Regions from separate parts of the Bifidobacterium pseudocatenulatum DSM 20438 genome, predicted to be linked through region 3. Evidence: riboswitches for the same ligand, from Rfam matches in the RefSeq annotation. Region 3 holds a riboswitch; each other region holds the start of a gene.
The links. A riboswitch is a leader RNA that binds a small molecule or an ion and turns the genes downstream of it on or off. The one in region 3 is predicted to bind thiamine pyrophosphate.
Positions count from the first base shown of each region.

Region 1: linked by a shared signal. The riboswitch ahead of BBPC_RS06655 (hydroxyethylthiazole kinase) and the one ahead of thiC (phosphomethylpyrimidine synthase ThiC) in region 3 are both predicted to bind thiamine pyrophosphate.
Region 2: linked by a shared signal. The riboswitch ahead of tenA (thiaminase II) and the one ahead of thiC (phosphomethylpyrimidine synthase ThiC) in region 3 are both predicted to bind thiamine pyrophosphate.
Region 4: linked by a shared signal. The riboswitch ahead of BBPC_RS05405 (ECF transporter S component) and the one ahead of thiC (phosphomethylpyrimidine synthase ThiC) in region 3 are both predicted to bind thiamine pyrophosphate.

Region 1 is NZ_AP012330.1:1,580,841-1,588,940, forward strand. It holds gene BBPC_RS06640 (GspE/PulE family protein) at 1-1,040, shown strand, start outside; gene BBPC_RS09380 (type IV pilus twitching motility protein PilT) at 1,087-3,027, shown strand; gene BBPC_RS06650 (hypothetical protein) at 3,063-4,877, shown strand; TPP riboswitch at 4,968-5,076, shown strand; gene BBPC_RS06655 (hydroxyethylthiazole kinase) at 5,067-5,936, shown strand; partial or broken gene BBPC_RS06660 (thiamine phosphate synthase) at 6,066-6,812, shown strand; gene thiD (bifunctional hydroxymethylpyrimidine kinase/phosphomethylpyrimidine kinase) at 6,887-7,729, shown strand; gene BBPC_RS06670 (thiamine-binding protein) at 7,797-8,100, shown strand, end outside.
Region 2 is NZ_AP012330.1:1,291,613-1,299,712, reverse strand. It holds gene BBPC_RS05465 (energy-coupling factor transporter ATPase) at 1-463, shown strand, start outside; gene BBPC_RS05460 (YhbY family RNA-binding protein) at 535-840, shown strand; gene tenA (thiaminase II) at 966-1,640, opposite strand; TPP riboswitch at 1,726-1,836, opposite strand; gene BBPC_RS05450 (glycosyltransferase family 2 protein) at 1,953-2,966, shown strand; gene ppgK (polyphosphate--glucose phosphotransferase) at 3,209-3,976, shown strand; gene BBPC_RS05440 (pyridoxal phosphate-dependent aminotransferase) at 4,133-5,296, shown strand; gene BBPC_RS05435 (ATP-binding cassette domain-containing protein) at 5,374-6,174, opposite strand; gene BBPC_RS05430 (aryl-sulfate sulfotransferase) at 6,286-7,947, opposite strand; gene BBPC_RS05425 (hypothetical protein) at 8,086-8,100, opposite strand, start outside.
Region 3 is NZ_AP012330.1:1,073,684-1,081,783, reverse strand. It holds gene BBPC_RS04450 (SdpI family protein) at 63-833, opposite strand; gene BBPC_RS04445 (autorepressor SdpR family transcription factor) at 845-1,147, opposite strand; gene BBPC_RS04440 (sugar O-acetyltransferase) at 1,438-2,067, opposite strand; gene BBPC_RS04435 (5-methyltetrahydropteroyltriglutamate--homocysteine S-methyltransferase) at 2,372-3,493, shown strand; gene BBPC_RS04430 (low molecular weight phosphatase family protein) at 3,663-4,013, shown strand; gene BBPC_RS04425 (GNAT family N-acetyltransferase) at 4,087-4,632, opposite strand; TPP riboswitch at 4,825-4,927, shown strand; gene thiC (phosphomethylpyrimidine synthase ThiC) at 5,128-7,770, shown strand.
Region 4 is NZ_AP012330.1:1,277,030-1,285,129, reverse strand. It holds gene ligA (NAD-dependent DNA ligase LigA) at 1-1,922, shown strand, start outside; gene BBPC_RS05410 (Mrp/NBP35 family ATP-binding protein) at 2,016-3,137, shown strand; TPP riboswitch at 3,288-3,390, shown strand; gene BBPC_RS05405 (ECF transporter S component) at 3,421-4,035, shown strand; gene BBPC_RS05400 (ABC transporter ATP-binding protein) at 4,131-5,636, shown strand; gene BBPC_RS05395 (energy-coupling factor transporter transmembrane component T family protein) at 5,638-6,480, shown strand; gene BBPC_RS05390 (dipeptidase) at 6,613-7,980, opposite strand.

The DNA.
Region 1 (8,100 bases), 510 kb from region 3:
TGTTGCATATCTTCCAAAAAGCGCCACGCGCCATGACCCAAGGTGTGATCAGCCGCATTAAGGTCATGGCCGAAATGGATATCGGCGAGCGCCGCAAGCCGCAGGATGGCCGTATTACCGTACGTCACAACGGTCAGAAGGTTGATCTTCGCGTGGCGGCATTGCCTACGGTGTGGGGCGAGAAAATCGTCATGCGTATTTTGAGCACGCCTTCGGGCAATCTCAAAGTGGAGGATCTAAATTTCAGCGAACGCAATTTCGATGTGTTTTCCAAAGCGTACAACCGCCCGTACGGCATGGTGTTGGTGACTGGTCCGACCGGTTCGGGTAAGTCGACCACGTTGTATGCGACGTTGGGCGATGTGGCCCGCCCGGAAATCAACATCATCACGGTTGAAGACCCTGTGGAATTCCGCATGGAGGGCATCAATCAGGTGCAGGTGAACAATAAGGCGGGTATGACCTTTGCCGCCGCGTTGCGTTCGATTCTTCGTGCCGATCCTGATGTGGTGCTGATCGGTGAGATTCGAGACGAGGAGACGGCGACCATTGCGATCGAGGCTTCGCTGACGGGCCATTTGGTGCTGTCCACGTTGCACACCAATGATGCTCCGAGTGCGGTGACGCGTTTGACGGAAATGGGCGTGGAACCGTTTTTGGTGAGCTCGTCGCTGGCTGCGGTGATGGCGCAGCGTCTGGCGAGGCGCCTGTGCAAGAAATGCCGGAAAGCCGATACGGCCACTCCCGTGGAGTTGAAGATGATGGGTGTGCCATATACGCCCGGCTCTCCGTTGCCGACCGTGTACCGTGCGATGGGTTGCCGTGAATGTTCCAACACCGGATATCACGGGCGTGTGGCCATTCAGCAGGTAATGGGCGTGGACACGCAGATGGAGGATTTGATCGCGCGTGGCGCCACGTCGCTGGAAATCGAGCAGGCGGCCAAGTCGAAAGGCATGACGTCGCTTCGTGAGGATGGCTGGCAGAAGGTTCTGCAAGGCATTACTTCCGTGGATGAAGTGCTTCGCGTGACCGTGTAGTTGTGTAATCGTGTGACCGCGTTTTCAACATATGTAAAGGACAATGATGACCGATATTGAACAGCAACCCGAGCTGAAAACCGAAATGAACACCGCGACGGATCCCGATGCGCAGCCGACTTGGGATGCGAACACCGATTTGTCTGGTTTGAAAGGTGTGACCATTCCCAGTACCGCTCCTTCATTCAACGAGGATCCGCGTAGGGGACGCCATTGGTCGCCCGACAATGCGATTCAGGCTGACGATGACAGTTTGCGCAGTATTTTCGCGTCGCTTGACGCCATGCCCGCGTTGCGGCATGGTTCCGGTACCGTTCCCGACCCCATGTCTAAGGCCGCGGTCGAGCAACAGCCGGCGGCCGAGCCTCAACAGAGCGCACAGCGGCAGTCTATGCAACAGTCAGCTGCCCCGCAAGCCGTTGCATCACAATCTGTAGCGGAACCGCAGCCCGCTCCGACACGGCCTGCGGAAACACCGCTCATTGCAGAACAACAGGAACTCTCCTACGACACCGCTTTTCCGGAAACCCCGGAAAACGAAGCCGTGGATCAGCAGAATCTGCAATTCGACGATGACGTGACGGAAGTCACCCCTGCATTCGAGTATCATGGACCGATCCAGCAAATCGACGGCGATCCGCCATCATTCATTCCAGGCGGCACGCCGTTCGCGCAACAGCCGGACGACTATGCGGCGTACGAGGAGAACGCGCAGACCATGCAGCCTTCCGCCATCAACCATATTGCGCAGCCTACGCCCGCTGCCAGACCGCAACCCAATATGAACAACAGGCTAATCGTGGATTTCATAGTGCCCGAAACCAATGATTCCGACGAGGACGCTGTTCCCGGACAACGCAGAATCAAAGCGCACCAGGTCAAAGAAACATTGCATGCCGAACATCCCGATGCGGATCCGGAATTCGTGGCTGCCATATGCCAGCTGGTGGAATTGAACGCGTCCGATCTTCATCTGGTGGTCAACGATCCGCCAATGCTGCGCGTGGATGGCAAGCTGCGCCCCGCCAAAGGGCTGAGCGTGTGGAACAAGGACCGCACGTATGAAGCCATCAAAGTGATGACCAACGAGCTGGAGATGGAACGGTTCAAAGACGATTTGGAACTTGATATTTCATTCTCCATCGGCGATCTGCTGCGATTCCGCGTCAACGTATACCGCGACCGTTTGGGCGTGTGCGCGGCATTACGAACCATTCCCACGGAAATCAAAACCGCGCAGGAGCTTGGTCTCGACCCGCATATCGCCGATCTGGCGTTACTGCCGCGTGGACTCGTGCTCGTATGCGGTCCGACCGGCTCCGGCAAATCCACCACGCTCGCCGCGATTGTCGACAGAGCGAATGCCGAACGCGCCGACCATATCATCACCATTGAAGACCCGATCGAATTCGTGCATCAACACAAGCGTTGCGTGATGAGCCAGCGTGAAGTGGGAACCGACACCAAAAGTTTCGCGGAAGCGCTTAAACGCGCGCTTCGTGAAGATCCCGACATTATCGAAGTGGGCGAGCTTCGAGACCTCGAAACCATTTCCACCGCGTTGACCGCCGTGGAAACCGGCCACTTGGTGTTCGCCACCCTGCACACGCAGGACGCCGGTTCGACCGTGGACCGTCTGATCGACGTGTACCCGGAAAATCAGCAGCAGCAGATTCGCGTGCAGGTGGCCTCCACTCTGCGCGCGGTGGTCGTGCAAACCCTGATTCCACGTGCCAGCGGGCATGGCCGCGCTCCTGCCACCGAAGTGATGATCAACACTCCGGCCGTGGCCGCGTTGATTCGCGGAGGCAAGGCGCATCAGATTCGTACCGTGCTGCAATCCGGCGAAAAGGAAGGCATGCATACGCTTGACCAAGATCTGGCGAGACTCGTCAACAAGGGCGTCATCACCTTCGAAGACGCTCTTGCCAAGGTGCAGGTCCTCGAGGAATTCGAAAAACTCTGCGGCGCCCGCTCCTCCTTCTAACCTCGCCGTACCCATACACCATCTTTACACCTATCATGAGCAACACAGCAGAAACACCAACCATCATCCAGCCCGACGTTTCGGCGAACCGCGTGACGAACCTTCGAAAAAGACTCTTCACCTGGTTCGCCGAACAACGGCTGCACTGCATTGTCTTCATCGCCTACGTGACAGTGACCGTCACCGTGTCGTGTTTTCACGAACCATGGTTTGATGAGGCGCAAGCTTGGCTGATCGCACGTGATTGCTCATGGAAGGAACTGCTTACCGTACGCACCCATTACGAAGGACACCCACCTCTTTGGTGGATGCTGCTTGCCATTCCCGCCAAACTTGGCATGCCTTACGAAATAGGATTGAAATCCCTCAATCTTATGTGCGCCGCGCTGATGATCTGGCTTTTGGAATTCAAAACGAAACTACCAGAATTACTAAAGGTAATACTGCCATTTTCCTATTTTCTTTGCTACCAGTATGGCGTAACTTCCAGACCATATGCGCTTATGATCGCCGCAATGCTGCTCATAGCCATCAATTGGAACAACCGCAACACCAAGCCATGGCCAGTCATACTCAGCATGATGCTGCTATGCGCCACGAGCTCTTACGGATTGGCAATCGCCGGCATGCTTGCCTTGAATTGGACGATTCAATTTCTCTGCGGCGAACGCTCGCTTATAAAAAACAAGCAGCGTTTCGCGGGACTTGTTCTGCTACTGGTATTCGCCATTATACTGCTCCTCAACGTACTCCCCGCACCCGGCACATACCACGGTGACTTTGACATACATGGCACTGCAACAACATCACCCGCATGGGTTTCCGTATTCAACACCTGGCTGGTAATGCCTTCCGAGACGTTGTTCACTTCAACCCTGTCGGATGGCAATATGCAGTTCATCGCTCTCACGCCAAGCGAGCTGTTTATGCCGTGCGTAATGTCATGCCTGATGTGGTGTTTTCTTATTCAGATTTGCCTACGCCGGAAAACCGCATCATTGCTGCTCACCACATACTTGGGTATAAGCGTTGCGTTCACCGCGCATCTTTCCATGCATCATGCGGGAATCATCTTGGGATTCTTCATCGCCATTCTCGCCATCGATTGCGATATCGAAAAAATCAATTCCAACGATTGGCCTCAGTGGATCCGTAATCTCAACAACCGTGTTATGACTCTTCTTGGACCGAAGAAAACGGAACGGTATCTCCGTTTCTTCAAAATCCTCGGTCTTATCTTCATGCTTGTCAGCGTGTATTGGACGGCAAGCGCCAGTATTTGCGATATTCGGTACGACTATTCGTCTTCCCGGGCGGTAGCGTCTTTTATCAAAACCAACCATTTGGAGCAATACCGTTGGATGGCAGGCTGGACACGCGTCAGCAAGAACGACACCGCTTCCAATCCAGAAATCAACAAAATCATCGACAAAGGCGGATATTGCGGCGGCACCGACTGCATCGACTACACTTCTTGGTACGGCAGCACCCTTATCGATTCAGCCCCTTACTTCGACCATACGCTTCTTGCCAATGCATACAAGGGACGAAGCTATTCGTCGTGGGAATGGTGCGTTGACCCCTATGCGGGAAAGAAAGACATCGAAACATGGAAATCGTGGGGCGAACCCGAATTCTACGACACTCTGTATCAGCCATTTTTCTTCTCCGACCTTGGTTACGACAGAAACCATTACACGAAAATCAAAATCGCCGAAACCAAGACACCTTGGAAAAGCACATGGTCGGAAGGCGCCTGCGAAATTTACGTGCGCAACGACATTTACGAGAACGTATTGCATTCGCCCGATCCTGGAATCGACTGGCCCGACGGCGCAACGCGCAGATAACAAGTGGACCGGCATCCAACTGGAACGTGTCGATTGTTCGTTTATGCAAAACGTGCCACTGTCAGCACCTTTGTATAGGTTAGATATGTTATGTACATGCAGGGGGGCTTCCGGCGAAAGCGGAAGCTGAGATAGGCAAATGCCTGACCCTTTGAACCTGTTGGTTAGGACCAACGTAGGGAGCAGACAATGGGCGATGACTCATATGCAGCTGCATTGCGTGAACAGATTGCGCAGGCAGTAAACGACGTACGCGAAACCACACCTTTGGCACAGTCGTTCACCAATTTCGTAACGATGAATCTTGTGGCCAACGCGCAGCTGGCCGCCGGCGGCACCGCAGCCATGAGCTTCCTGCCTGACGACGTGATCGACACCGCGGAAATCGCCGGATCGAACTACATCAATGTGGGCACACTCCTGCCGTTCTTCAAGGACGCGCTACCGGAAATCGCCTACAAACTGCACAAGAACGGCAAGACGTGGGTACTTGATCCGGTCGCCGCGGGCATCGGCAAAACCCGTACCGCCATTCTCGAATCGTTCCGCACATACCCGCCGACCATTGTGCGCGGCAATGCGAGCGAAATCATCGCGCTCGATGCGATGTGGGGTTTGGCACAGCATGATTCCACCGTTCCCGGCACTCGCCCGGCAGGCGTGGAAGCCGTCGACGAAGTCGATTCCGCCGTTGACGCGGCCAAACGAGTGGCTCGTCATCTTGCGAAATACTCCCCTGTTGGAGCCGGCGCGGTGGCCGTTTCCGGAGCAGTCGATCTGGTGACTGACGGCGAGCGCGTGTTCCGTTTGCCCGGCGGCAGCGCGATGATGACGAAGATCACCGGCGCCGGCTGTTCGCTCGGCGGCGTTACCGCAACGTATCTGGCCGTGGCCGAACCGCTTGTCGCCGCGATTTCGGCATCATTGCTGTATAACAGGGCTTCCGAAATCGCCGAAGCGAAATCGTCCGGTCCCGGATCTTTCCAAGTGGCGCTGCTTGACGCGCTTTGGAACGTCACCGCCGAGGAAGTCGCCGCTTCCGAAATCATCATCGACTAGGCTTTGCCGAACCCTGCATGGTATTCGGCATATCATGCGGGGTTCGGCAATTGCGTATATGGAAAATATGGACGATTGCCGGTTCACATTGTAGGTTTTCTGAATCACTTACCGAGAAGGGTTGATTATATGAACAATTATTCATATGCATCGATGCGCGATACATTCGATATGAGCGCCTACTTTGTGGTCGGCCCGCAGGATTGCAAGAGCCGTACTATTACCGGTGTGATTGAGGATGCGTTGCGCGGGGGTGCAACGTTCATCCAGCTGCGAGCCAAGAACACCGACGCGAAAGACATCACCAGCATGGCACGCGATATCGCGCAGGTTATCGAGAACAACGGCAAATCCGATTCCGTGGCGTTTGTGATCGACGATCGCGTGGATGTAGTTTGGCAGGCACGTCACAAGGGCATCAAAGTTGACGGCGTGCATATTGGGCAAACCGACTTGGAACCGCAGGAAGCCCGCGCGTTGCTTGGGGAAGATGCCATTGTGGGCTTGTCTGCCGAAACGGAAAGCCTGGTGAAGCTGATCAACGAGCTGCCTGCCGGCTGCATCGACTACATCGGGGCCGGCCCGTTGCACGTGTCCACCACCAAGCCGGAAGCTTCCGTTGGTGGCAACGATGGTTCCGGGCATACGCTCGACGAGGCGCAGATCAATGCGATCTGCGATGCGAGTGATTTTCCGGTTGTGGTCGGCGGTGGAGTGACCGCCGACGATATGGAGATGCTCGCACATTCGAAGGCGGCCGGCTGGTTTGTGGTGTCGGCCATTGCCGGCGCAAGCGATCCGGAAGAGGCGACCCGCAATATGGTTTCGCGATGGAAGGCAGTGCGCGGTGATGCAAAGCATGGGCACGTACTGCGCAAATAGCAATCACGGATCACGAATATTTCAGAACTTCGCATCATAAGCAAGCAAAAGCAAGTAAGGAGTCATTCATGACCAGCACTTTGGCACCGGTATTGAGCATCGCGGGATCGGATTCCTCCGGTGGTGCCGGCATTCAGGCGGATTTGAAAACCATGCTTGCCAATGGCGTGTTCGGTATGACCGCCATCGCGGCGCTGACCGCGCAGAACACCACAGGCGTGACCATGGTCACGAACACTCCTCCGGAAATGCTCGCCGCGCAAATCGACGCAGTATTTGAAGATATTCCGCCGGTCGCGGTGAAGATCGGCATGGTGTCGAGCGTGGAGCTCATCAACGTGATCGCCGACCGTCTGATTGCGCATGATGCCACGAATATTGTGCTTGATCCGGTGATGGTGGCAACATCCGGTGCGAAGCTTATCGAAGGCGACGCGATTGCGGCACTGACTTCCAAGCTGTTCCCGCTGGCCACCGTCATCACGCCGAATATGCCGGAGACCCAGGCGCTGTGCGAGCTGGCCGTCGAACAGGGTGCCGACGCGATCGACTACGAGAATGGCGAAAGCATCTCCAGTGAGAACGACATGGTGACGGCAGGCCATATGCTCGCCGGCCATTTCGGCTGCGCGGTGCTCGTCAAAGGCGGTCATGGCACGCAGGATGCCAGCGATGTGCTCGTTGAACCGAGCGGCAAAGTCACTTGGTTCCGCGCGCGTCGTATCAATAATCCGAACACGCATGGCACCGGATGCACGCTGTCTTCGGCGATCGCATCGCATCTGGCGCTTGGCGAGACATTGCCGGAAGCCGTCGATAGTGCAAAACTGTATCTGACGGGCGCCTTGGAGGCGCAGCTTGACCTCGGTCACGGATCCGGACCGATGGATCACGCTTGGAAATGGCGCTGACAGCCAAATCCGCACCAGCCAATCCAAGTCGTATCAGGCCGATAGGAACGCAACGAAAGGAACGAACATGACCCTTGATCGCAATGCGGAAAAGCAGGAAGTGCCGATCAACCCGGAAACCGGCAAACCGTATATCAACACGCTTGCCGCAGTCGCCATCTCCCCCGCCGGCGCAAGCCCTGAAAAGTCCACGTACGTGGCGCAGGCGGTCGACGTGATCCGTCAATCCGGATTGCCGAGTGAAACCAACGCCATGTTCACCAACATCGAAGGCGACATCGACGACGTGCTCAAGGTGATTCGCGACGCCACCATGAAGCTGGCTGGCCAGGGCTATCGCACCGACGTGGTGATCCGTCTCGACATTCGCC
Region 2 (8,100 bases), 220 kb from region 3:
CTGCAGATTCGTTGCGGTCATTATCGTCGGAGTGGTGTTCCTCGCCACCACCACGCCTACGGCCATCACCGACGCGTTCGAAGCCTTGCTCAAACCCTTCGCAAAAATAGGCGTGCACGCGCAGGAGATCGCACTGGTGATGAGCCTCGCACTGCGGTTCCTGCCCACTCTGGGAAGCGAGGCGAAAGCCATTGCGGACGCACAGGCGGCTCGAGGTGGCAGCATCGAAACGGGAACGTTCGTGCAGCGTATCAAGGCGATGGTTTCCATCATCATTCCGGTGTTCGCAGGGGCGATACGCCATGCCGACAATCTCAGTCTCGCACTCGACGCGCGATGCTATGAAGAGGGTATCGCACGCACACATTGGCGCGTGATGAGCATCGCCAAACGAGACATTGCCGCGGGCGGTGTGGTTGTGGCATATGTGGCTGCGTTGGTTCTGATCGCTGGACTAAACTGAAGGCAGTCGGCGGATTTTACCGTCCTCACGCTACTCTTGAGCAAGCATCATAGATAGGAATGGAACAAGTTATGGCATTAACCAAGAAGCAGGTCAAGCAGCTGCGAGGCCTGGCCACCAAGCTCAATCCGCTCATCCAGGTCGGCAAGAACGATCTGAGCGAAAACGCCATCAAGCAGGCGGACGAAACCATCGAAAAGCGTGAGCTCATCAAGTGCTCCGTGCTCGACGGATCCGGTCTGACCGCCAAGGAAGCAGGCGAGGGATTGGCTGAAGAACTGAACGCGGAACTCGTGCAGGTCATCGGCAACCGTTTCGTGCTCTACCGCCGCTCCCATCGCGACGACGTGGAACATATCCGCCTCGTACGCGAATAAAGCGGGAAACTGACGCGACCAAACATAACAGGGCGGGTGCTTTCTGAAAACCAATCAGAAGACACCCGCCTTGCTGCAATGAAAATAAACAATCGGAAGTCAGGAAACCCCATGAAGGAGTGCTATCAGCGCGCCTGATTCCATTCGGGCTTCCATGTGTACTGCATGTCGTACGCGCTGGCCCAGAACATGTATTCGTTCTCCACGCCGGTCACGAAAATGTCGATCAGCTCGCGCTTGCGCTCCTCGCTCGCGTCGGCCACCAGTTTCTCGATATGATCGAGCAGCCACACGGAATCCTGCCAGAACTCGTCGGTCTTATACATGTCGACCCAGCTCTTGTACGGATTGTTGTCGAGCGTGTCCGCGAACTCGGCGGCAAGACGATAACCATAATCCGCATACACCCAGGCGCACGGCAGCACGGCCACAAGAATGTCGAGAATATCCTTGCCATAGGCGATGGAAAGGATATTCGACGTGTAGGCACGCGCGAAGGCCGACTGGCGCACATTGTTCATCTGCTCTTCGGTGATGCCATAGCTGGCCAAGTAGGAGCGGTGTACTTCGGTCTCGACCTGCAGGGCGCCGTTCTGCACCTTGAGCATGAACGCCATGATTTCAGGGTCGGTGGCCTTGGCTAATCCCAAAGCGTGCACTCTGGCGTAATCGTTCACATAACGAAAATCCTGCAGCAGATAGAAGGCGAAACGCTCGCGTTGCAGTGTGCCTTCGCCAAGCTCGCGGATGAACGGCTGCTGGTAGCCTTCCTCCCAAACCAGGTCGGCGGCCTTGCGCATGCGCTGCGCGAACGGCGGAAGATTGTCGCGTTGGATGCCTTTGGCGGCGTCGAACTCATAATCGAAATCGGTTGTTGATGTCACAGCAGTCACTAGACATGCCTCCCTACGCTGGTGTTAACCATCAGGTTCAAAGGGTTCAGGCCTCACTTGGCCCATCTCAACCCGACGAACACGGGTTCCCCTGCATTACGCCGTACATTATGGCAAAGCCGCACGAAATGTGCAAGAGCCCGTCCGTCGAATGGAATCGTGCCGCATGATGCGAACACAGGCGATGTTCGGTTGAGGGCGAGTGCAAGAATGGAACGTATGACTGAAAAGCAAGTTGCGAAGAACACCATCGAAAAGCTGGCTATCGTCGTGGTGACGTACAGGCGTCAGCAGCTGCTCGCCACCCTGTTCGAATCCATCGAAAAACTCACTGTGGCGCCATGGCGTATCATCGTCGTGGACAACGAGCACAGCGAGGCGACCCAAGGCATGGTCGACGATTTCCGTGAAGCGGTCACCGCGCAGTGGGGCAATACCATCGCCGACCAGTCGGGCAACGAAAGCCGTGTGGTGTACGCGCCGCAATCCGACAACCTCGGCGGCGCAGGCGGCTTCTCCGCAGGTGTGAAGAAGGCATACGAGCTGGGTGCGGAGTGGTTCTGGGTGATGGACGACGACGTGGCCGTGATGCCTGAGGCCATCGAAAGGCTCGCCAAGTGGACCGGCAGCCATGATGTGATCCAGGGAAGCCGATACGACTACGACGGAGGCCCGTTCTACTGGCAGTACGATTTCATCGTGCCTCTTGGCATTCCCAATCCGATCGCTCCGGCCGCGTTCGGGCGTCCCGGCTATCGTGTGATGGACACCTTATGCTTTGAAGGCGGCCTGTTCCGCCGCAATATCGTGGAACAGATCGGTTTGCCGGATCCCCGCTTCTTCATCTACTGGGACGATACGATGTACGGCTATCGCGCCAGCAAGGTCACCAATCCGATCGTGGTGCCCGACGTGATCCTGCGACGTACGCGCGAGATCGGTAACTGGGATATCGCCGGCGTGCGTCAGCTCAACTCCACTTCCGACATGAACCGCTACCACATCATGCGCAACCGTGGCTACATGGCACGCTATTTCATGTCGTTCGGCGATTACCGTCCGCTGATGTTCGGCTTTGGCACGTTGCTGACCGCCGCCAAGGAGGTCATTCGCTTGGTGATGGTGGACCGTGAGCATGCCAAGACCGGCTTGGTGCAGATTGTCAAGGGTTGGTGGGATTCGCGCAAGCTGCTGCATGATCCGGATTGGAAGCCGATGCCGCCGCTCAAGTAATGTGGCTACACCGTCTTCAGACGGTTATTTTCTTATGATTCGCCCCATGCCGATGCGTTGCGTTGGCATGGGGCGAATCGTTTGCAGAAAACAATCGCAAATATTTGCGTTTCATTGCGACAGATTATGCAATCGTATTCACCAATTGTGTATTGTCGGCGCGTTTTGGGGCATGGGGCGAGTTACTATGGCGTTTACCGGTTCGATATACCCACTATGTACCTTGATAGGAGAGGTCGAAGATGATTGAAACTGCACAGGCATTTGGCGTTGACATTGGCGGCTCCGGCATTAAGGCAGCCCCGGTTAACCTCGAGAAGGGCGAATTTGCTGAACCGCGTCTGAAGATCCTTACCCCGGAGGTTTCCACTCCGAAGGCCGTTGGCGAAATCGTTCGCCAGCAGCTCGAGCATTTTGAGGTTCCTGAGTCCGCTCCGGTCGGCATCGCATTCCCCGCTCCGATTCATGTTGGCGAGAAGCTCGGCTATATGGCCAATCTGGACCAGTCTTGGGTTGGCGTGGACGTCACCGAAGTGTTCTCCGAAGCTTGCGGCCGTCCGGTCACCGTGGTGAACGACGCTGATGCGGCCGGTCTTGCCGAACAGCAGTTCGGCGCAGCCAAGGGCCAGGACGGCCTGGTCGTCGCCACCACGCTGGGCACCGGCATCGGCACCGCGCTGATCTTCAACGGCGAGCTCATTCCGAACACTGAGCTCGGCCATTTGGAACTGCTCAAGGGCAAGGGTGACGCCGAGAAGTACGCGGCATCCTCCATTCGTGAAAAGCTCGATATGGGCTACAAGAAGTGGGCCAAGCGTCTGACCAAGTATTATTCCCTGATGGAGTTCTACTTGGATCCGCAGCTGTTCGTCGTCGGCGGTGGCGTGTCCCGCGTGTCCGAGAAGTTCCTGCCGTACATCGACATCAAGACCCCGATCGTCGCAGCCAAGCTGCACAATGAGGCTGGCATCATCGGTGCTGCGTACTACGCAAGCATCAAGCAGAAGTGATGTCGTGAACCATAAAGGTTCCTAACCTTCATATAAGCGAGAGCCGTCCGATTCATCCGTCGGACGGCTCTTGTTATTCCTCTGATGATCGCATGGCGAATGCATCCTTCTTGCTCGATGCAACACTTGCGCAACCCAGAGAGTATGGTGGAGACCATGCGTTTTTCCTCCAGAGTCGATATCAGCGAGCCCAATCCCATCGCCAAAGCCGAAGCGGAAGCCAAAGCAAACGGCATCACACTCGGCAAACTCAACGACTCCAATCCAACCAAACATGCGCTCGCGTCGGAACTATTGCCGGACATCTACGGAGCGGAGCCACGCGGGCAACGATACGCACGCGAAGCGCTGGCCGCATTCCTGCATGAACAAGGCAATACCGCTACCGCCGACGACCTATACATATTGAGCTCGACGTCCGAAGCGTACTCATGGCTGATCAAACTGCTCTGCAATGCAGGTGACGCTGTGCTCGCACCGAAGCCGGGATATCCGCTCATCGAATCGATCGCACGACTCGAATGCGTCGACATGATCGAGTACCAGCAACGTTTCGACGGATCCTGGTACATCGACGTGGCCGAACTACGCGAAGCGCTTGAAGGTGAAGATGGCGGCCGCATCCGCGCGCTGGTGCTCATCAATCCCAACAATCCGACCGGATCGTACGTCAAAGCGTCGGAACGTGAGGCCATTGTGCGGCTTTGTCATGACCATGAGGTGGCCATCATCGCCGATGAGGTGTTCTACGACTATGATCTTGAACCATTCGATGGCAACGCGCGTCTCGCGGGGGAGACCGGCACGCTCACATTCGCATTGGATGGGTTCTCGAAGACGTTGGCCGCGCCACATGCCAAAGTGGGTTGGATCCAAGTGTCCGGCCCGGCGGCTGAAGTGGATGAGGCCAAGCGCAGACTCGACGTGGTCGCCGACGACTATCTGCCAATGAGTGAGATCATCGCCAAACAGATCCCCGCCATGCTGGGCGCCGCAGCCGCGCAGACCGCGCGCGTGCGAGAGCGCGTGCAAACCAACCTCGCAGCCTTGCATACCATGCTGGATGATGACGAGCAGGGCATGGTCAGCGTGTTGCGTGCCGAAGGCGGATGGAATGTGCTTTTGCGCGTGCCCAGCGTGCTTGACGAGAACGAACTGGTGTTGTCCATGATCGAAAAGCACGGAATTTCAGGACAGCCCGGCTATTTCTTCGATATGACGTCGAACGGCTATCTCGCGATCTCGTTATTGCCGGAACCCGACGAATTCAGGCATAACGTTCAGACGGTGCTTGACACCGTCAACACAATGATCGGCTGAAACATGTTGTGGTTCCATCGTCGACACCGATGAAGGAGCCGCAACATGTGGGGAACGGGAATAATCCGTGGGTATGGTCAGGCTTTGGAAGCCTCATATTTAGCGCGGATGAGGTCCGTGTAAAAGGCCACGGCCTCATGCGGGCCACCGTCGAACACCACCTGATGATCGTCGACCACCAGCGTGCGGTCGATCGCATATTCCGCGCGTGTGATCAGCTCCGTGTCATGCGTGGCGAACACTACCTGTTTGTCGTAACTGAACAGAGCTTTCGCCACATGCGCGGACGCCACCTCGTCCAAACCCTTGGTCGGCTCGTCGGCAACGATCACCGCGGGGGAGAAGCTCAATGCGGAAGCGATCGCCAGCAGATGACGTTTCTCGCTATCCAATGCGGAGGCGGGCTCACGTGCGACCGCCGCCAGATCGAAATGCGCGAACAGATTGCCGATGATCGCCTGGCGTTCGCTTTCCGGCACCTTATGCTTCTTCAACGGTTCATCAATCGCCTCGCGAATGGAATCCGCTTTGTAATAACTGTTCGGAATTTCCTCGCGACGAACGCGGCCGATCATCGATTCGATACGTTTCAGATCACGTTTCACCGACGGATCATACGCAGCACCATTCGCGTCGATACGCACCGAACCGGACGTCGCAGACAATGCGCCATCCAACAGCTGCAGCAACGTGGTCTTACCGGAACCATTCAACCCGATCACAGCCACACGTTTGCTTTCCGGAGTGATCGTCAACGATGTCGGCTCCAGACCGACATTGCCATCCTCATACGTGTGGCCTGCCTGATCTAGCGTGAACGTGACGTCATGCGTCGCTTCGGGACGTTTGGATGAAAACAGCGAATCGAAAAAACCCATGGCAACCATTGTACGGGCGTGCCGAACCCATTGCATACGAAACGGGGCCGGAAATCCAAACTCCTTGTGGGAGTTTGGATTCCCGGCCCCGTCAAGCCTGCGGACAGGATGTCAGGCGAAATAGAATCCCGAGAAATCGTACTTGTACACGCGGTAGATGTACGCACTGTTCAACGTCATCTTGAACTGCGCCAGCAGATCACCATCCTTGTTGTACTGGCCGAACAGACCCTTCATGCCCGAGTCGATGAGGATCTGGCCATTATCCAATTCCTGCGCGGAACTGACATACGGCGAATATGGCACGTCGAACGATGACACTTCCGTATACGTGCCGGCATTCTCGTTGACCAGATACTTGCGATACCGCGAATTTGCCGTGTCGGAAGACAGTTCGATCGAGATTCCGTCGATCACCGACCAGTCAAAATCAGGACGCGTCAACGAAGTGCCGAAATTATTGTCGAACATGTACAGGTAATACTGGCCGTCAGGCAACGAATCATCGGCGACGTATGTGATGGAATGCTGTCCGCCGGTATCGGAAAAATCTCCGTCTTTCGCTAGGAAACTGCTGACCTCATCGGTGCCTGCCCACACGGACGGCTCGCCGATCATGTAGTCGACCGTCGGATCTGATTCCAGATCATCCACTTTGATGATGGTGGACGTTTCGCGTGCGGAGAATAACGCGGAACCATCATCCAACAGTTGGATGGTGTTGCAATGCAGCCAATCCCAACGATTCTGGGCGCTCGAATCCGACTCGTCGGTTCCTGCATGCGTGGTGGAGGCCTTATAGTCGGCGAACAGTTCGCCGAAATCCACCAAGCGGGTCACACTGCCGGTGGAAGTGTTGAGCTTGATGACCTGATCTTGCACGGCATTGTCGTCGCGGCCCATTTCGGTGGCCAACAGCACGATGTCTCCATTGGCGTCCATCGCGTAATCGTGGTGCAGAATATAGTCGGATCCAAGATCATAGATCTTCTCCAACTTGCCGAGACGGTTCATCGCTGCCATGTGGTGTGTGGAAGCGGAGAACCACATGAGCCCGTCATCGTCGAACAGCAGACGATGCGAACGATAGTAGAGCACGGGAATCTCACCGCGCAGCACGCCGTTCGTATCATAATAGAACATGAAGTCCTGCTCGTCGGAATCGTTGCCGAGTATGGCATACAGGCCATCGCCCAAGTCTTCTCCGGAATCAGCTACGACGGTCTGCTCCAGTTGCACTTCCTCATTGCCAAGCAGGGAAGCACCCCTGTGTTCGAAGGTATGCGTACGGGATTTGCCATCGGCGTTGGTCAACGTGATGGTGATGGTGTTCTTTTCCCCGGGAATAAGGCCGAGTATCTGGAATTCATGGGTTTTGCTGTATTGCGATTGCTGGTAGGCGTCACGGGTGAAATCCGCGTAGCCGTCCGCATGCACGGTATAGGATACGGATACCGAGTCGTCGGTGGTGAAATACACATACAGCGACGTGGTGTTGGTGCCGTACGGATCCTCGGTGACGAACATGTCATCTTCCGTGGCGGCAGACTTGCTTTTTTCCTGCTCGAGCTTGTCGTCGGCCATATTCTGATAGTCGGCTGTGTACACATTCTCGATACGTGCGTTCAGCCGTTCGATCCTGTTTTGTCTGATGGCCGCATCGACGTTGTCATAGCTGGCGAGACAGACGCCCAATGCGATGGCCGATGCTACCACGGCCGCGGTCCAGCGTTTAACACGAGGATGGTTAGACAGAAGTGGAAGCGATTTCATAACTGATGTCTCCAACAAGGGTTCATCTCATATCGAACAGTTACGACACCACTATTATTCGCAAAACTCGGAACAAACCGGAGATTTTATTGGACAAACCGTAATAAAACCCTGAAATAACCCTGAAAACGCCGTGCCTCATATCAGGGTGAA
Region 3 (8,100 bases):
TGTCAACGTTGATTTGTGTTCTGTGTCAAGGCGACGGTATCTAGCGTCGCTATGACGTTACTTCAGTTTTGCCGCGAACCGCGACTGCGGCGGAACAACAGGTAGCTGTATACATAAGGAACGAGCGCTGCACCAACCGCTATCGTCACAATAATTGCGACCATGAGCATGTCGCCCACAGGCACAACAGAGCTGACAACACCCGCCACAATCAACAGCACTCCCAACACCATGAAAGAGATGCCACCCACACGCTGCGTACGCTTCCAATTGTTCTCGTCGACCAGAGCCCAAGGCGTTCTGATGCCGAAAGTGTAATTCTGGCGCATGCGCGGAAGGTAATTGCCTAAGCCGACGAACAGCGCGCCCAATACCACGCTAACAATAAGCCCAACGGGACCGCCGGTAGCTGGGATTACACCGAATGCGGTGGCTTCAGTGAACCATGTGACACCGCACATGATGAGTGTGAACGCGATGACGAATCCACGATACAGTCCGCTGGCCTTCATGTAGTTTTCTCCCTTGGGGTCCATCTTCGGGATGACGAGGAAAAGTCCCAAGCACAGCAACGGCAATACATCAAGAATCAACGTTACGGCACGCGGGCCATAACCATTGACCGAACCATCGGCACCCCAATGAATCGGCACGTTTTCGGGAAGCCGACTATAGCAGGCAAGATGTGCGATGATGTTGACTACACACAGTGCAACAAGCGCAATGCACAGATTGCGTCCGATCGGAGCGATCTTCTCCCCCGAATCAGTCTTGTTCTTGTCTTCGGCATTGTTGATGTTGTTTTTTAAATCGTTCAAGTTGTTCCCGCGCATAAGACCCTCCTTTATTTATTGTCTGTTTGATCATTCGCTTGATTGACGTTTCCATCGCCGTCCATGAATCCCATGAACCATCCGATCAGATCCTGCATCACCGTGGTGTTGAGACTGTAGATGATGTTCTGCCCGTGCCGTTCGTCGGTTACCAGTCCCGCGGTTTTCAACGTGGTCAGATGGTGGCTGATCGACGGTTTGCTCATGTTGAATTGTTCCGCAAGTTCACCAGCCGTCATGTCACGTTCGCGCAGCAATTCCAAAATGCGCCGTCGCGTGGGATCGGAGAGCGCTTTGAATCCCTCCCCTGCCATACATTCCTCCTTCGCTTCGCAATGTTCACACATTTTCTTATTTAGATAATTATCTAAACATCTACCGCGGACATGCGTGCGTTACGTTTCGCACGTTATGGTGGGAAGCATGATTGATTGGAGCAACCAGGACTGAGTTTTCAAAGAAGGCGCACCTTGCCCGTGTGGTGGAGCAATGGTGCGCCCGGTATTTCGCTTGACAGTCGCAAATTATGGGATCGTGGATCTGTCATAACGACTAGTCCACGATGATTCGACCTGTTTGAACGGTTGGTCGATAGTGATTTGTTTTACTGCTTCTGGTCATAGGGTGGGTTGATCATGCGGTCACGCCAATAGTAGACGTCATCATGTTCGCCGATTTCGCGATACACCTTGCATGGCTGTCCGAATGCGACCATATTGGCGGGAATATCTTTGGTAACCAGCGAGCATGCGCCAATCACCGAATTGTCGCCAATGGTGACGCCGGGAAGCACGGTAACGTTGGCGCCCAACCACACATTACGGCCGATGGTGACCGGCAGAGAATACTGTGTGACCTTCTCGCGCAGGTCAGGACGAATCGGATGGCCGGTGGTAATGATAGTGCAGTTCGGGCCGATCATGGTATGTTCGCCGATATGCACTTCACCATCATCAACTAACGTAAGGTTGAAATTGGCGTAAGCGTGCGCACTGAAATACGTGTTGCATCCCCAATTGGCATGTAACGGCGGTTCGATATAAGCGTCCTCGCCGAATTCGCCAAGCAGTTGGCGTGCGATTTCGTTGCGTTGCGTCATTTGACTGGGGCGGGTTGCATTGAAGTCGTATAGCAGTTCCATCTGTTCCTTCTGTGCTTTGATCATCTCTTCGTCATCGCAGGTGTAGATCAGTCCGGAATTCATGGTGTCAAGCACTCGTTGCGGCACAGTCATGGCAGCCTCCTTGCAGTCGTTCATGTCCGTTGCGATTATATACGAACACAACGCCACTCATGTCGTGATTCCGCATGCCTTTCGCGATTCTTTGCACAATCATCGGCCGCGCGTCTGCCAATATCGGAACGCCATGCAGTGTCATTTACCCCCATTTATTCCAGCATTGAAAACTCTGCGGATGGACGGAAGTACGTTGTCAACCAGGCGGATGGAATACGTCGTGTTTGTGGGTGGTGGGATAGCATATTGTTGGTTTTGTCGTTGTGATTGTTAATTGCAAGTCAATAGTCGAAGGAGAATCATGACATATTCCAAGAATGCGCCGTTCCGCGCCGATGTGGTCGGTTCTTATCTGCGTCCGGACGAACTCAAGCAGGCTCGTGCAGATTATGCTGCAGGTATTATTGATGCCGCTGAATTGAAAGCTGTCGAAGACAGGCTGATCACTGATCTGGTTGCCAAGCAGAAGGCCGCCGGCCTGCATGTCATCACCGATGGTGAATTCCGTCGCGGCTGGTGGCATTTCGATTTCATGTGGGGCTTCAACGGCGTGGACCATGTCGCAGCCGCCCATCGCGTTGCCTTCCATGACGAGGTCACTCCCGCCGACACTGCCACGGTGACCGGCAAGCTCGACGGACACGATCATCCGTTCGTGGAGCATTTCAAGTTCGTCAGGCAGTTTGAAGATGACAATACCGTTGCTCGCCAGACCATGCCTTCCCCAGCGCAGACCCGTTTCGTGCTTACCGGCAACAAGAACGCCTACCCGTACGACGAGTTCTACAAAGATGACGACGAGCTGACCGCGGATATCGTGGCCGCATACCGTCAGGTCATTGCCGACCTGTATGCCGCCGGCTGCCGTAACGTGCAGTTCGATGACTGCACTTGGACTCGCCTGTGCGACAAGAGCGTGCGTGAGCGTCTCGGCTGGAGCGATGAGGATGCGGCCCGCCTGCAGCAGGAGAATCTTGACGTGATCAACGCAGTGATCGCAGACCAGCCTGATGATTTGGTGATCAACACCCATATCTGCCGTGGTAATTTCCATTCCACGTGGCTGTCGTCCGGCGGTTATGCTCCGGTCGCAGCCAAGCTGTTCGGCGAAGAGAACGTGGACGCCTACTATCTGGAGTTCGACGACGACCGTTCCGGTGACTTCGCGCCACTGGCTGAGGTTTCCGGCGATAAACAGGTTGTGCTTGGCCTCGTCACCTCCAAGAGACCGGAACTTGAAGATCCGGAAGTGATTAAGGCTCGCATCTCCGAAGCGGCCCAGTATGTGCCGCTCGACCGCTTGTGCCTGTCCACCCAGTGCGGTTTTGCCTCCACTGAGGAAGGCAACAAGCTCACTGAGGAGCAGCAGTGGGCCAAGATCGCACTCGTAAGGTCCATCGCCGAAGAAGTCTGGGGCGAATAATCCAAGCCAATGCCCGGTACGACCAGCTTATGACATGGTCGTACCGGGCATTGTGTTATTCGATGATGTGAACGCGGAGCATTGGGCGAAACGTATAATACGGGACAGCAATCGTGAAATCATAACATCGCAGACAGGGAAAGCTATGAGAAAAGTGGCTTTTATTTGCATGCATAATTCATGCCGCAGCCAGATTGCCGAAGCGTTGGGAAAGCATCTACGCGGAACCGATTGTGATTTTTATTCCGCAGGTGTGGAAACCAAGCCGCAGATCAATCAGGATGCCGTACGACTCATGAAAGAGCTTTACGGCATCGACATGGAGAAAACGCAATACTCCAAGCTGATTTCGGATATTCCAAAACCTGACACCGCGATCTCCATGGGCTGCGACGTGGGATGTCCCTATATCGGCAAGGCTTTCGACGATAATTGGAATCTGCCAGATCCAACCGGGCACAACGATGAAGCTTTCATTGACGTCATCCGTCGCATCGAGGAAAACATCATGAAGCTCTAAAGGGTCTTGACCAGCATCCGTTCGAAGCCCACCAAGACCCTTCCAAAGCATTCTAGGTTAGCTTCTAGCACAATCAGCAGGCAGCTAAATTTTGCCAGCGTGATTTGGTAAGAACATTCACGTGCCCGACACGCACCTCGTGCATAAGAGGCACCGGTACCTCATCACACGTGTGATGATAGACAAAACCAACCTTCTCCTGCACCCGCTTCGACTTCAGATTGCCGTCATAATAGCCGCACCAAATCGCACTCATACCAAGATCAACAAAACCATGACGGATAACCTCCTTGGCTGCCTCCGGCATATAACCCCTCCCCCAGAAAGGCTTGCCCAGCCAGTAACCCAACTCACACTCATCATCACGATCCGTCATATCCGTATGACCATTAAGCTTTAACTCAATCGAACCAATGGGGTTATTGCTGCCGCGCTCGCAAATCGCGTAGCATTCCTTGCCATTGAGCACATGACGAATCGTATTGAGACTTTCTTCTTTCGATCGGTGTGCGGGCCAGCCCGCGATAGGCCCGATATCCGGATCTTTCGCATAGGAGTACAAGCTTTCCGCATCTGTTTCCGCCCAAGCCCTCAATGTCAGCCGTTCCGTTTCCAACATGTAGTCGACCTCTTTCACACGCAATGCATTGAACTGAAGTATAGATTAGCCTGCAAGGAGAGTTTGCTGTGAGTTGCGCGGCGGAGGCGTGACGCGGATGGAGGCGATACATGCGAAAGTGACGGCTGGCCTAACTCTCCTGTGGGCTTCGATGAAAGTTACGTCCAGTGCAGGGCGTAGATTCATAGCCAACACGTAAAGCAGGGGGGCTCCCCAACGGAGCTGAGATAGGCGAATGCCTGACCCTTTGAACCTGTTGGTTAGCACCAACGTAGGGAGCGAAGAATGAGTGTCGTAGCGCACACGCATTGCCAGCGTCAATTGGCATCCGTAAAAGTCTGCGCAGCAGATGCGTCGACCAAACAGTCTGCATCGCGCAATCATCAATCGTAATTCCATTTTCTATCCCGTATAACCGAGCATACGGGCGCGTCAGCATACCCATTGCCTGCGAAATCAAGTTTTCCCAACCCAAAACAGCATAATCAAGGGGGAATCATGAGCAATTATCCATATGCGTCGATGCGAGACAGCTTCGACCTGAGCGCCTATTTTGTGGTAGGACCACAGGATTGCAAAGGCCGACCGATCACCGACGTCATCGATGACGCATTGCGCGGGGGCGCAAGCTTCATCCAACTGCGCGTCAAAGACGCTGACGCGAAGGATCTCACCGACATGGCGCGTGATATCGCGCAAATCATCGAAGACAACAATAAGTCGGATTCCGTGGCATTCGTGATCGACGACCGTGTGGACGTGGTCTGGCAGGCCCGCAGCAAAGGCATCAAGGTTGACGGCGTGCACATCGGACAGACCGATATGGAACCGCGCGAAGCCCGTGCACTGCTTGGCGAAGATGCCATCGTGGGCTTGTCCGCCGAAACGGAAAGCCTGGTCAAACTCATCAACGAATTGCCCGACGGCTGCATCGACTATATCGGTGCGGCACCACTGCATGTTTCCGTCACCAAGCCGGAAGCGTCCGTAGGCGGCAATGACGGTTCCGGTCGCACGCTTGACGAAGAGCAGATCAACACCATTTGTTCAGCCAGTGGTTTTCCGGTAGTGGTAGGCGGTGGCGTGACCGCAGATGATATGGAGATGCTGGCGCATTCAAAGGCGGCAGGCTGGTTCGTGGTGTCCGCGATTGCAGGAGCCGATGATCCGGAAGCTGCAACCCGCAATATGGTAGCGCGCTGGAAAGCCGTACGTGGCGACACGAAGCACGGGTACGCGCCGCGCGTGAAAGCCCAGAAAACAGCGGAAATCAACACTGACAACACAGCCGACGGCGCATCCGGCGAAAAGAAGTTCACCAATGCGAAGGAAGCCAAGGCCGCCTCCAAGCTTGCCAAGCAACAGCGCGTCGACATTGCCGCACGCGATTCCAAGCAGCGAGACAAAGCACATATTCGCAAAACCACGCCGGTGCATTTCGAAAACGAATTCGGTTCCTACGATCTGCAAGTGCCGTACACTGAAATCAAACTGTCTGACACTCCTGGCGTCGGACCGAACGCACCATTCAAGGATTACAACACCGAAGGTCCGAAATGCGATCCGAAGGAGGGTCTCGCTCCCCTACGTTTGGACTGGATTCTTGACCGTGGAGACGTCGAAGAATATGAAGGACGTCGCCGCAATTTGGAAGATGACGGCAAACGCGCCATCAAACGTGGCAAGGCTTCCAAGGAATGGCGTGGTCGCCAGCATAAGCCGATGAAGGCCAAGGATCATCCGGTGACGCAAATGTGGTACGCGCGCCACAACATCATCACGCCGGAAATGCGCTATGTGGCGGAGCGCGAGCATTGCAGCGTGGAATTGGTACGCAGCGAACTGGCCGCAGGGCGTGCGGTCATGCCTTGCAATATCAACCATCCCGAAGCTGAACCCATGATCATCGGCTCGAAGTTCCTCACCAAGCTCAACGCCAATATGGGCAATTCGGCGGTCACTTCGTCTATTGACGAGGAGGTGGAGAAGCTCACGTGGGCCACCAAGTGGGGTGCCGACACTGTGATGGATCTGTCTACCGGCAACGACATTCACACCACTCGTGAATGGATTCTGCGCAACTCCCCCGTGCCGATCGGCACCGTGCCAATGTATCAGGCGCTCGAAAAGGTGGAGGATGATGCGTCCAAGCTCAGCTGGGAACTGTTCCGCGACACAGTGATCGAACAGTGCGAGCAAGGCGTGGATTACATGACGATTCACGCCGGTGTGCTGCTGCGTTTCGTGCCGTTGACGGCGAATCGTATGACGGGCATCGTTTCGCGTGGCGGTTCGATCATGGCCGAATGGTGTTTGCAGCATCATCAGGAAAGCTTCCTGTATACGCATTTCGATGAGTTGTGTGAGATCTTCGCCAAGTACGATGTCGCATTCTCACTGGGTGATGGACTTCGTCCGGGATCGCTTGCCGATGCGAACGATGCGGCACAGTTCGCCGAACTGATGACTTTGGGCGAGCTTACGCAGCGCGCATGGGAACACGACGTGCAGGTGATGATCGAAGGACCCGGCCATATTCCGTTCGACACCGTGCGCATGAACATCGAGATGGAAAAGGCGATCTGCAAGGACGCGCCGTTCTATACGCTTGGACCGCTCACCACCGACACCGCTCCCGGCTACGACCACATCACGTCGGCGATCGGCGGTGTGGAAATCGCCCGCTATGGCACTGCCATGCTGTGTTATGTGACGCCGAAGGAACATCTTGGGCTGCCAAATAAGGACGATGTGAAGCAAGGTGTGATCGCATACAAGATCGCCTGCCATGCGGCTGATATCGCCAAGCATCATCCGCATGCCATCGACCGCGACAATGCCATGAGCAAGGCACGTTTCGAATTCCGTTGGCTTGACCAGTTCAACCTGAGCTACGATCCGGACACCGCCATCGCGTTCCATGATGATACTTTGCCGGCCGAGCCTGCGAAGATGGCGCATTTCTGTTCGATGTGCGGTCCGAAGTTCTGCTCCATGGCCATCAGCCAAAACATCCGCAAAAAATTCGGTAATGCCGAAGCACAGGAGAAGCTCGTCGCCGACGCGCAAACCATCGCTGCCGGCATGCAAGAGATGAGCGAGCGCTTCCGCGAGCAGGGCGGCCATCTGTACCAGTAGACCGAACTGTAGTAGGTTGTGACGAACGGGATTGTCTGGTGTGTAGAAAGCCGGGCAATCCCTTTTTGTCGCTTATGCCGATATGGAGCACTCCGATAGGGACAACTCTTTTGCTTGTAGGCCTGACCCGTCAAGCCGGTCCGCTCCCATTGGGCGAACACCTGACCGGTTTTGTCGAGCACGGTTTGTGGGGTTTCCAACTGTGTGCGATCCTCGTCAAGCTGCAATTGGTTTTTTCACGTCCTTGATCTGCGCGATCGGCAGTCCACTATCCAGACAAGAGGGTATAAGCACTCCCCCACGGTCAGTACATGGCTCTAACCTGAATTT
Region 4 (8,100 bases), 200 kb from region 3:
ACGATTTCAACACGCTCAACAAAGAAAACGAGGATGCTGGGCGCGCGCCTTTCGCCAATCCACGTAACGCGGCTGCCGGAAGCCTGCGGCAGAAGGATCCGCGCATCACCGCCACCAGAAGGCTGAGCTTCTATGCGCATGGCATTGGAACGCTCCAGTGGGGCGCCAAACGTGGTGCCGACCATGATGCGGTCAACAACCAATCCGAAGCGTATGGGTTGTATAAGAAGTGGGGCATACCCGTTTCGCCACATAACCGTGAGGTCACCACATTCAGCCAGATTCTCGACATGATCGATTATTACGGCGAGCATCGCGGTGACATCGAGCATGCGCTCGACGGCATCGTCGTGAAAGTGGACGATCTGGGGTTGCAGCGGTCGCTGGGCGCGACCTCGCGTGCGCCACGTTGGGCCATCGCCTACAAGTATCCGCCGGAGGAAGTCAACACGGAGTTGCTTGACATCACCGTGCAAGTGGGGCGTACCGGCCGCGTGACACCGGTGGCTATTCTGAAGCCCGTATATGTTGCGGGTTCAACGGTGTCGAGAACCACTTTGCACAATCCGTTCGAGGTGGAACGTAAAGGCGTGCTTATCGGCGACACCGTTGTGGTACGCAAGGCAGGCGATGTGATTCCCGAACTTGTAGGTCCAGTGTTGGAGCGTAGGGAAGGGCACGAAGACCAGCTGCGCCGTTTCGTGATGCCTTCGCAGTGCCCGAGCTGTGGGGCACAACTCGCTCCAGCCAAAGAGGGGGACAAGGACATCCGCTGCCCGAACGTGGAGTCCTGCCCGGCGCAGTTAACCGAACGCATCATCAACCTGGCGTCCAGAAAGGCGTTCGATATCGAACATCTGGGTGACCAATCGGCCATCGCGTTGACGAATCCAGAAGAGGATCGCCCTGATTCGGTGGCGACCTACGCGCCGGACATCACGGAAATCGTGGTGGCACCGGGGCAGGAGCCAGAACCGTACGAGCCGGTGGAAGGGCTGGAGCTGCCGGCCCGGCAAACGCCGGTGTTGTCCAGCGAGGCCGGCCTGTTCTCGCTGACATCCTCCGATTTGCAGGATGTTCGCGTATGGCGAGAAGCGCCAATCATCGAAATTCATGAAACCGTCGGCAAGAACGGTAAACCGAAAAAAACGCGCAAACGTATCGGCGGATCAGGCCTGTGGCATCAGGTTCCGGCGTTTTGGACGACTCCGACAGTGGCGAGAAAGCGTAAGGACGAAGTCGATGGATCCGCGGAATATCCCGGATATGATGTGCCTGAGGATGCTATGGTGGTCCGAGAGGAAACCAAGGTGTCGCGTTCCGGAGCATCCAGCGTGCAGCCGGTATATATACGCCCCGCGGAAAACACAAGGAAAATGCTTGACGAAATTGACAAGGCACGTCACGCCGACTTATGGCGTGTGCTTGTGGCCCTGTCCATCAGGCGACTTGGTCCTCCTACGGCACGTGTTATCGCCAATACGTTCGGATCGCTTGACGCCATCGAACGCGCCAGTGTGGACGAACTGTCACAGATAGACGGCATCGGTCCGGAGATCGCGGAATCGGTGGTCACGTGGTTCGCGTCGGCCAAGGAACCAGGCGATTGGCGCGGCACGGTGTTGGAAGCATGGAAGGCTGCTGGAGTCGGTGCGGAGCAGGTTGAAATCAGTACACTACCGCAGACGCTTGAAGGTAAAACAGTGGTTGTCACCGGTTCGTTGATTGACTTCTCGCGTGACTCCGCCAAAGAAGCGATTATCTCCCGCGGTGGAAGAGCCTCAGGATCCGTCAGCAAGAAAACCGATTGGGTGGTCATTGGCGAAAACGCCGGTGCCAAAGCCGCCAAAGCAGAGGAATTAGGCGTTCCCATGCTAAACGAGGACCAGTTCAAAATACTGCTGGAAAATGGAACGGTGTGATACCGGCACGTCAAACTGGCAACGTAATCGCAAGAAAGCTCTGGCATGCCGCGTCTCCAGACGCTAGTCTGGTACGCGGCTAAAGGAGGAACCATGACCGACGAGCGCACCATCGAAGCGCGCATCTATGAGCGACTCAGCAAAGTAATCGACCCGGAACTGGGTCGATCTGTGACTGATCTGGGCATGATCGCAGCCATCGATGCGATACCGGTGGAAGGTAAGGCGAACACCTATGAGGTTCGTGTGGAGGTCGAACTGACGGTAGAAGGCTGCCCATTATCGCAGACCATCACCAACCAGATCAACGGAGCGGTGGCATCCTACCCGGATGCAACGCTGCTGCCGCGCATCGAAGTCGGATCTATGAGCCAAGACAAGCTCACCCAACTCGTTGCCGGTCTCAAAGCCGAGCGCAAGCAGAATCCCTTCAACAAGCCGGGCATCAAAACCCGTATTTTCGCCATAGCATCCGGCAAGGGCGGTGTCGGCAAATCGTCCGTCACCGCGAATCTTGCCGCCACTTTCGCGGCGCTCGGTTATGATACGGCTGCCATTGATGCCGACATCTATGGATTCTCGCTGCCGCGACTGTTCGGCGTGCACGCGCAACCCACCAATCTGAATGGCATGCTCATGCCCGTCACCGCTTGGGGAACGAAATTGATTTCCATCGGCATGTTTGCGGGCGCCGATCGCGCGATCCTTTGGAGAGGGCCGAGACTGCAGCGTTCGCTCGAACAGTTCCTTTCAGACGTGTGGTGGGGTGAGCCCGACGTGCTTCTGCTTGACTTGGCTCCAGGCACCGGCGATATGGCGATTTCCGTGGCCCAGGCCTTGCCGAACGCGGAACTGGTGGTGGTCACCACGCCGCAGCCATCCGCATCCGACATCGCGGTCCGCTCCGGCCTGGTGACGCTGCAGGTGCCGATGAAAGTGCGTGGTGTTGTGGAAAACATGAGCTATTACGAGCACAAGGGTGAACGTCTGCGGATTTTCGGCGAAGGCGGCGGCGCGCGCGTGTCGGAACAGCTGACCGAAAGCCTCGGTTATGACGTTCCTTTGCTAGCTCAGCTTCCGTTGGAACCGGAATTGAGGGAGACTGGTGAGGCCGGACGTCCGGCCGTGCTGAATGAGGATGGCTCATTACGTGCCGACGATATTGGCGAGACATTCAGGAACCTAGCTGAATCGTTGATGCGCAGGCCCCTGTAAAACTCTATGGAACCGTGTTCCCGTACTGCATTCAGTATGGGAGGGAAACCCGCGAAGACAGGCCATTGCAAAAAACCGAGCGTATTCCATACCGGAAACGAAGCGAAAATGAAACGGCCCTTGTGAAAATCTTGTGCCTTGTGTAGTATCAAGCGCAGACACGGGGGCCGTATGGCTGAGAGGAAGCAAACGCTTCGACCGTATGAACGTATACCGGGTAATGCCGGCGCACGGACGTCTCTCCATTCCCGTGCCTTGTCAAAGAGAGAAAGGCACATATCCTATGATTGAAGAAAAGCAGTCTTCCGTAGTGCGCAAGCACAACAACAAGTGGCGTGTAGTCGATATTGTCGTGGCTGCCATCATTGCCGTTGCGTCCGGTGTGATCTTCTGGGGCTGGGACATTGTCTGTACCGCACCACTGGCTCTCTTCGGAGCGGTGACCCCTGGTTTTGAAGGATTGCTTAACGCCTTTTGGCTGTTCGCAGGTCCTTTGGCGGCCATTATCGTGCGCAAACCTGGTGCCGCGTTGTTCGCGGAAACCCTTGCCGCCGCGCTTGAGCTCACCATGGGCAACCAGTGGGGTGTCGGCGGCTCACTGATCGTCGGCATCATGCAGGGCTTTGGCGCGGAAATCGGCTTCGCAGTCTTTGCCTACAGGAAGTGGGACCTGCTGTCCACCACCATTGCCGGCGCCTTCGCAGGTATAGGCTGCGGTCTGTACTACTGGATCACCAACCCGGCCTGGAGCACGGTGCGTGCCAGTATCTACCTAGGCACCTCCATCATTTCCGGTGCAGTGCTCGCCGGGATGGTGATGTATTTCCTACAGGTGGCCATCGCCAAAACCGGCGTGCTTGACCGTTTCGAATCCGGCCGCACGCAGGAACTGGTCTGACGATTCGTTTGTGAAGTCCCGTATCGCATTCACGGTGAGTGGATACGGGACTTCTTTGATGCGTGTTCGCCTTGCGAATGTCAAATGCAAAAGGAATGAAAGAACGATTCATGGGTACTGATGCAGGAAAACCGTTTTCCGCAGCCGGGGTGGTCGCGCGCGATTGGGGATGGCGGCATGCCTCACGTAAGGATTTTGCGTTAAGGCATGTGGATTTCACCATACAGCCGGGGGAGCGCGTGTTGCTGTTGGGCGCTTCCGGTGCCGGAAAATCGACGTTGATGGCCGGTCTTGCCGGCGTGCTCGGCGGTGATGATGAAGGCGAACTCGAGGGTGAGCTGCTGATTGACGGAACGGATGCCCGTCATTCGCGTGGGCGCTCAGGATTGGTATTGCAGGATCCCGATGCGCAGACGATTCTGGAACGTGTGGGAGATGATACTGCTTTTGGTTGTGAAAATCTGAATCTGCCAAAAAATGAGATTTGGAGCAGGGTCCGTTCATCACTCGACATTGTTGGACTTGGCTATATGAAACTCGATCGTTCCACACGCAGGCTTTCTGGCGGGCAGCGTCAACGTCTGGCTTTGGCTGGTGTACTCGCCATGCATCCCGGGCTGCTGTTGCTTGACGAGCCGACCGCCAACCTTGATCCGGAAGGCGTCAAGGAAGTGCATGATGCGGTACGTGGTGTGCTTGACCGAACCCATGAAACCTTGGTGGTGGTGGAGCATCATATCGACGTATGGCTTGATTTGGTGGATCGTGTCATTGTGCTTGGTAAGCCGGAATCCGATTCGCATGTCAGCGGAGTCATCGCCGACGGCACTCCGGAAGAAGTGTTTGGCAGCATGGCGCCGGTATTGACAAAAGGTGGTGCCTGGGTTCCGGGGCGCACCGTCGAAAGCCATATTCCCGAATCCAATCAATCGTCGGGAAATGTTGTTCTGCGAACCGAGGATCTCAGCTTCGGACGTGAATTCGCTCTTGGCGAGCGTGTGAACCTCGCGTTCCATGCCGGCGAGATTACCGCCCTGACCGGCAAAAACGGCGTGGGAAAATCCACGCTCGCTTTGACTTTGGCTGGCTTGCTCAAGCCGATTTCCGGTCGGGTAAGTATGGATGAAAGCATGGTTCCCGCACATAGGGAGAACAACGTCTTCACATGGAAAAGCAGGGATCTTCTTGGGCGAATCGGCATGGTGTTCCAAGAGCCGGAACACCAGTTCGTCACGTCCAGCGTGCGCGACGAAGTGGCAGTCGGTCCTAAATCCATGGGGAAAACCGATGACGAGGCCTACGCCATCGCCGATATGATGCTAGAACGGCTGAATCTCAAGCGGTTCGCCCCAGCCAATCCATTCACGTTATCCGGCGGCGAGAAGCGTCGCCTTTCCGTGGCGTCCATGCTTGCCGCGGCGCCGAAGGTGTTGGTGATGGACGAGCCGACATTCGGTCAGGATTTCACCACATGGACGGAAATGGTCAGGCTGATAGCGGGCGCGCGCGACGCGGGCTGTTCCGTCATCATGGTCACTCATGACGAGCCGTTGATCGAAGCGCTGGGTGCGCGTCGCATTCTCGTAAGCGAGGGGGAGTGAGATGGAACAGTTGAAAACTATCAGCGTGGTGCCGCATAGGGAACGTCATGATGACGCCAAGCCGGCGTCGCCGTCATGGTTTGTAGCGAAGATTAATCCGGTCAGTCGTTTCATCGGTGCGCTGATATTGTGCATTCCCATGTTCGTGACGTTGGATGTGGTTTCCGCATCGGTGGCGTTTGCGTTGGAGATGCTGCTGCTCTGGATTGGAGGCGTCGCTCCATGGACGGTGCTTCGTAAAACCTGGCCGGTATGGGTCGCAGCTTCGGGAAGCTTCATTTCCGTGTCATTGTATGGCAAAACCTCCGGTGCCGTGCTGGTCAATCTTGGTAATGTCATTGTGGTCTCGCAGGGATCGTTGTATTTGGCGGTGGCCACGTTCCTACGTGTGGCGGCCATTGCCGTTCCCGGCGTGATCCTCGCGCTTGGCCTTGACCCGACCGATCTGGCCGATGGTTTGGTGCAGATTCTGCATTTGCCGTCACGATTCGTATATGGCGGTTTGGCTGGCATGCGCATGTTCACGTTGCTGCAGGATGATTGGCGTGCGCTTGGGCAATCCCGCCGCTCTCGTGGACTAGGCGACGGTAGCGCCATCAAGCGCGTATTTTCCCAAGCGTTCAGCCTATTGGTTGTGTCGATTCGACGCGGCACGAAGCTTGCCACCGCCATGGAGGCGCGTGCTTTCGGATCGGATGCTCCACGTAGTCAGGCCCGGGAATCACGTTTGAACGCCGTCGACTGGCTGTTTTATGCGATTTGTGTGGCAGTGCCAGTGATTGCGTTGTCTTGCGCTTATTTCACCGGTTACTGGCATTGGGCTTTTACCGGCACTGGCAATTAATCGGAGCAGGGCTGCGCAGTACGAGGTTTGTTGAATGCGCGGCGGATTTGCGAAGGGCGTTTCATTCGTTGTATGGAATGGAACGCCCTTCGCATTTGCCCGTTGTTTTTCTCAAAAGATATGTGATATCCGCTACTTGGCAAGCTTGTCAAGCAGCAGCGCTTCGGTGATCACATTGTTTTTCAGGCTGGGAAGACTGATGGATTCGTTCGGGCTGTGCGCGTTGGCCTTCGGATCCTCGGGACCGGTGACCAGTACCTGCGCGTCCGGGAAAATACGCTGCAATTCCGGAATGAACGGAATCGAGCCACCTTCGCCCTTATTGACCGGAGCCACGCCAAACGCCTCTTCCATGGCGTCCATGGCGTCTTTGGTAGCCTCGGCATTTGGATCCATGGCCCAACCCATGCCATTATCAAGCTTGTCGACCCACACTTCGGCGCCAAACGGAGCATGCTCGACCATGAACCTGGCAAGTGCTTCCTGAGCCTCTTCCGGACGCTGGTTTGGAGCGGTGCGCAGGCTGAGACGGAACGTCGTTTCAGGGGAGATCACGTTGAACGATCCCTCCACTGGATGAGCATCGAAGCCGATGACGGTCACGCTCGGCTTGGTCCACAGACGTGCGGCCAAAGAACCGGTGCCGGCCAGACGGTAGGAATCGACGATGCCGGCGTCCGTACGCACGGTTGCCTCATCCATATCTCGCTGCAGTCCGCCGATTGGATCTTCTGAGGCGACGCCCGGTACCACCAAATCGCCATGCTCGTCATACATGGAAGCGATCAGCATGGAGGCAAGCGTGTTCGCATCGAGGATCGGTCCGCCGTACTGACCGGAGTGCACCGGATGATGCAGCGCCTTGACGTGCACGTCAATATCGGTATTGCCTCGCAGCGACGTGGTGAGCGAGGGGATTTCAGCGGACCAATTGCCCGAGTCGGCGACGATGATCACATCGGAATCGAATTCGTCCTTATGCTCCTCGATGAAGGGAATGAAGCTTGGCGATCCCATTTCCTCTTCGCCTTCGATGAAGACTTTGATATTGACCTTCAAATCGTCGCCGAGCGCCTGCAATGCGCCGGAATGAATGGCGATTCCGCCGCCATCGTCGGCCGAGCCGCGCCCGTACAGGCGGGTGTCGATTACAGTGCCGACGAACGGGTCGGTGTTCCATGCGCTGGCGTCGGGTACCGGCTGTACATCGTGATGCGCGTACAGAAGCACGGTCGGCGCATCCTCATCGACAATCTTCGAACCAATGACTTCCCAAGCGCCCGGGGTGCCATTAGGATTGTGGGACTGCACCACTTGGGCGTTTACGCCGACCTTGCTGAGCTCTTCGGCCACAAATTCGGCGGATCGTTTCATATGATCCGCGGTGATGCCTTTTGCCGAAATGGACTGTAATGCGATTTTCTTGTTAAGCACGTTGACGATGCGGTCAAAATCCGCTTCGACTCGTGATCGAACTTCTTCGACAGGTAAAGCTGCCATATTGCTCCTTACAAAGACGCGCTGCCATACAACAACGCAGCGTGATCATATGCGTGTAACGAATGACCATTGTATCGGTCTCAATCGGCACGTCCAATTGTTGACAGGGCAGGGCCAAGG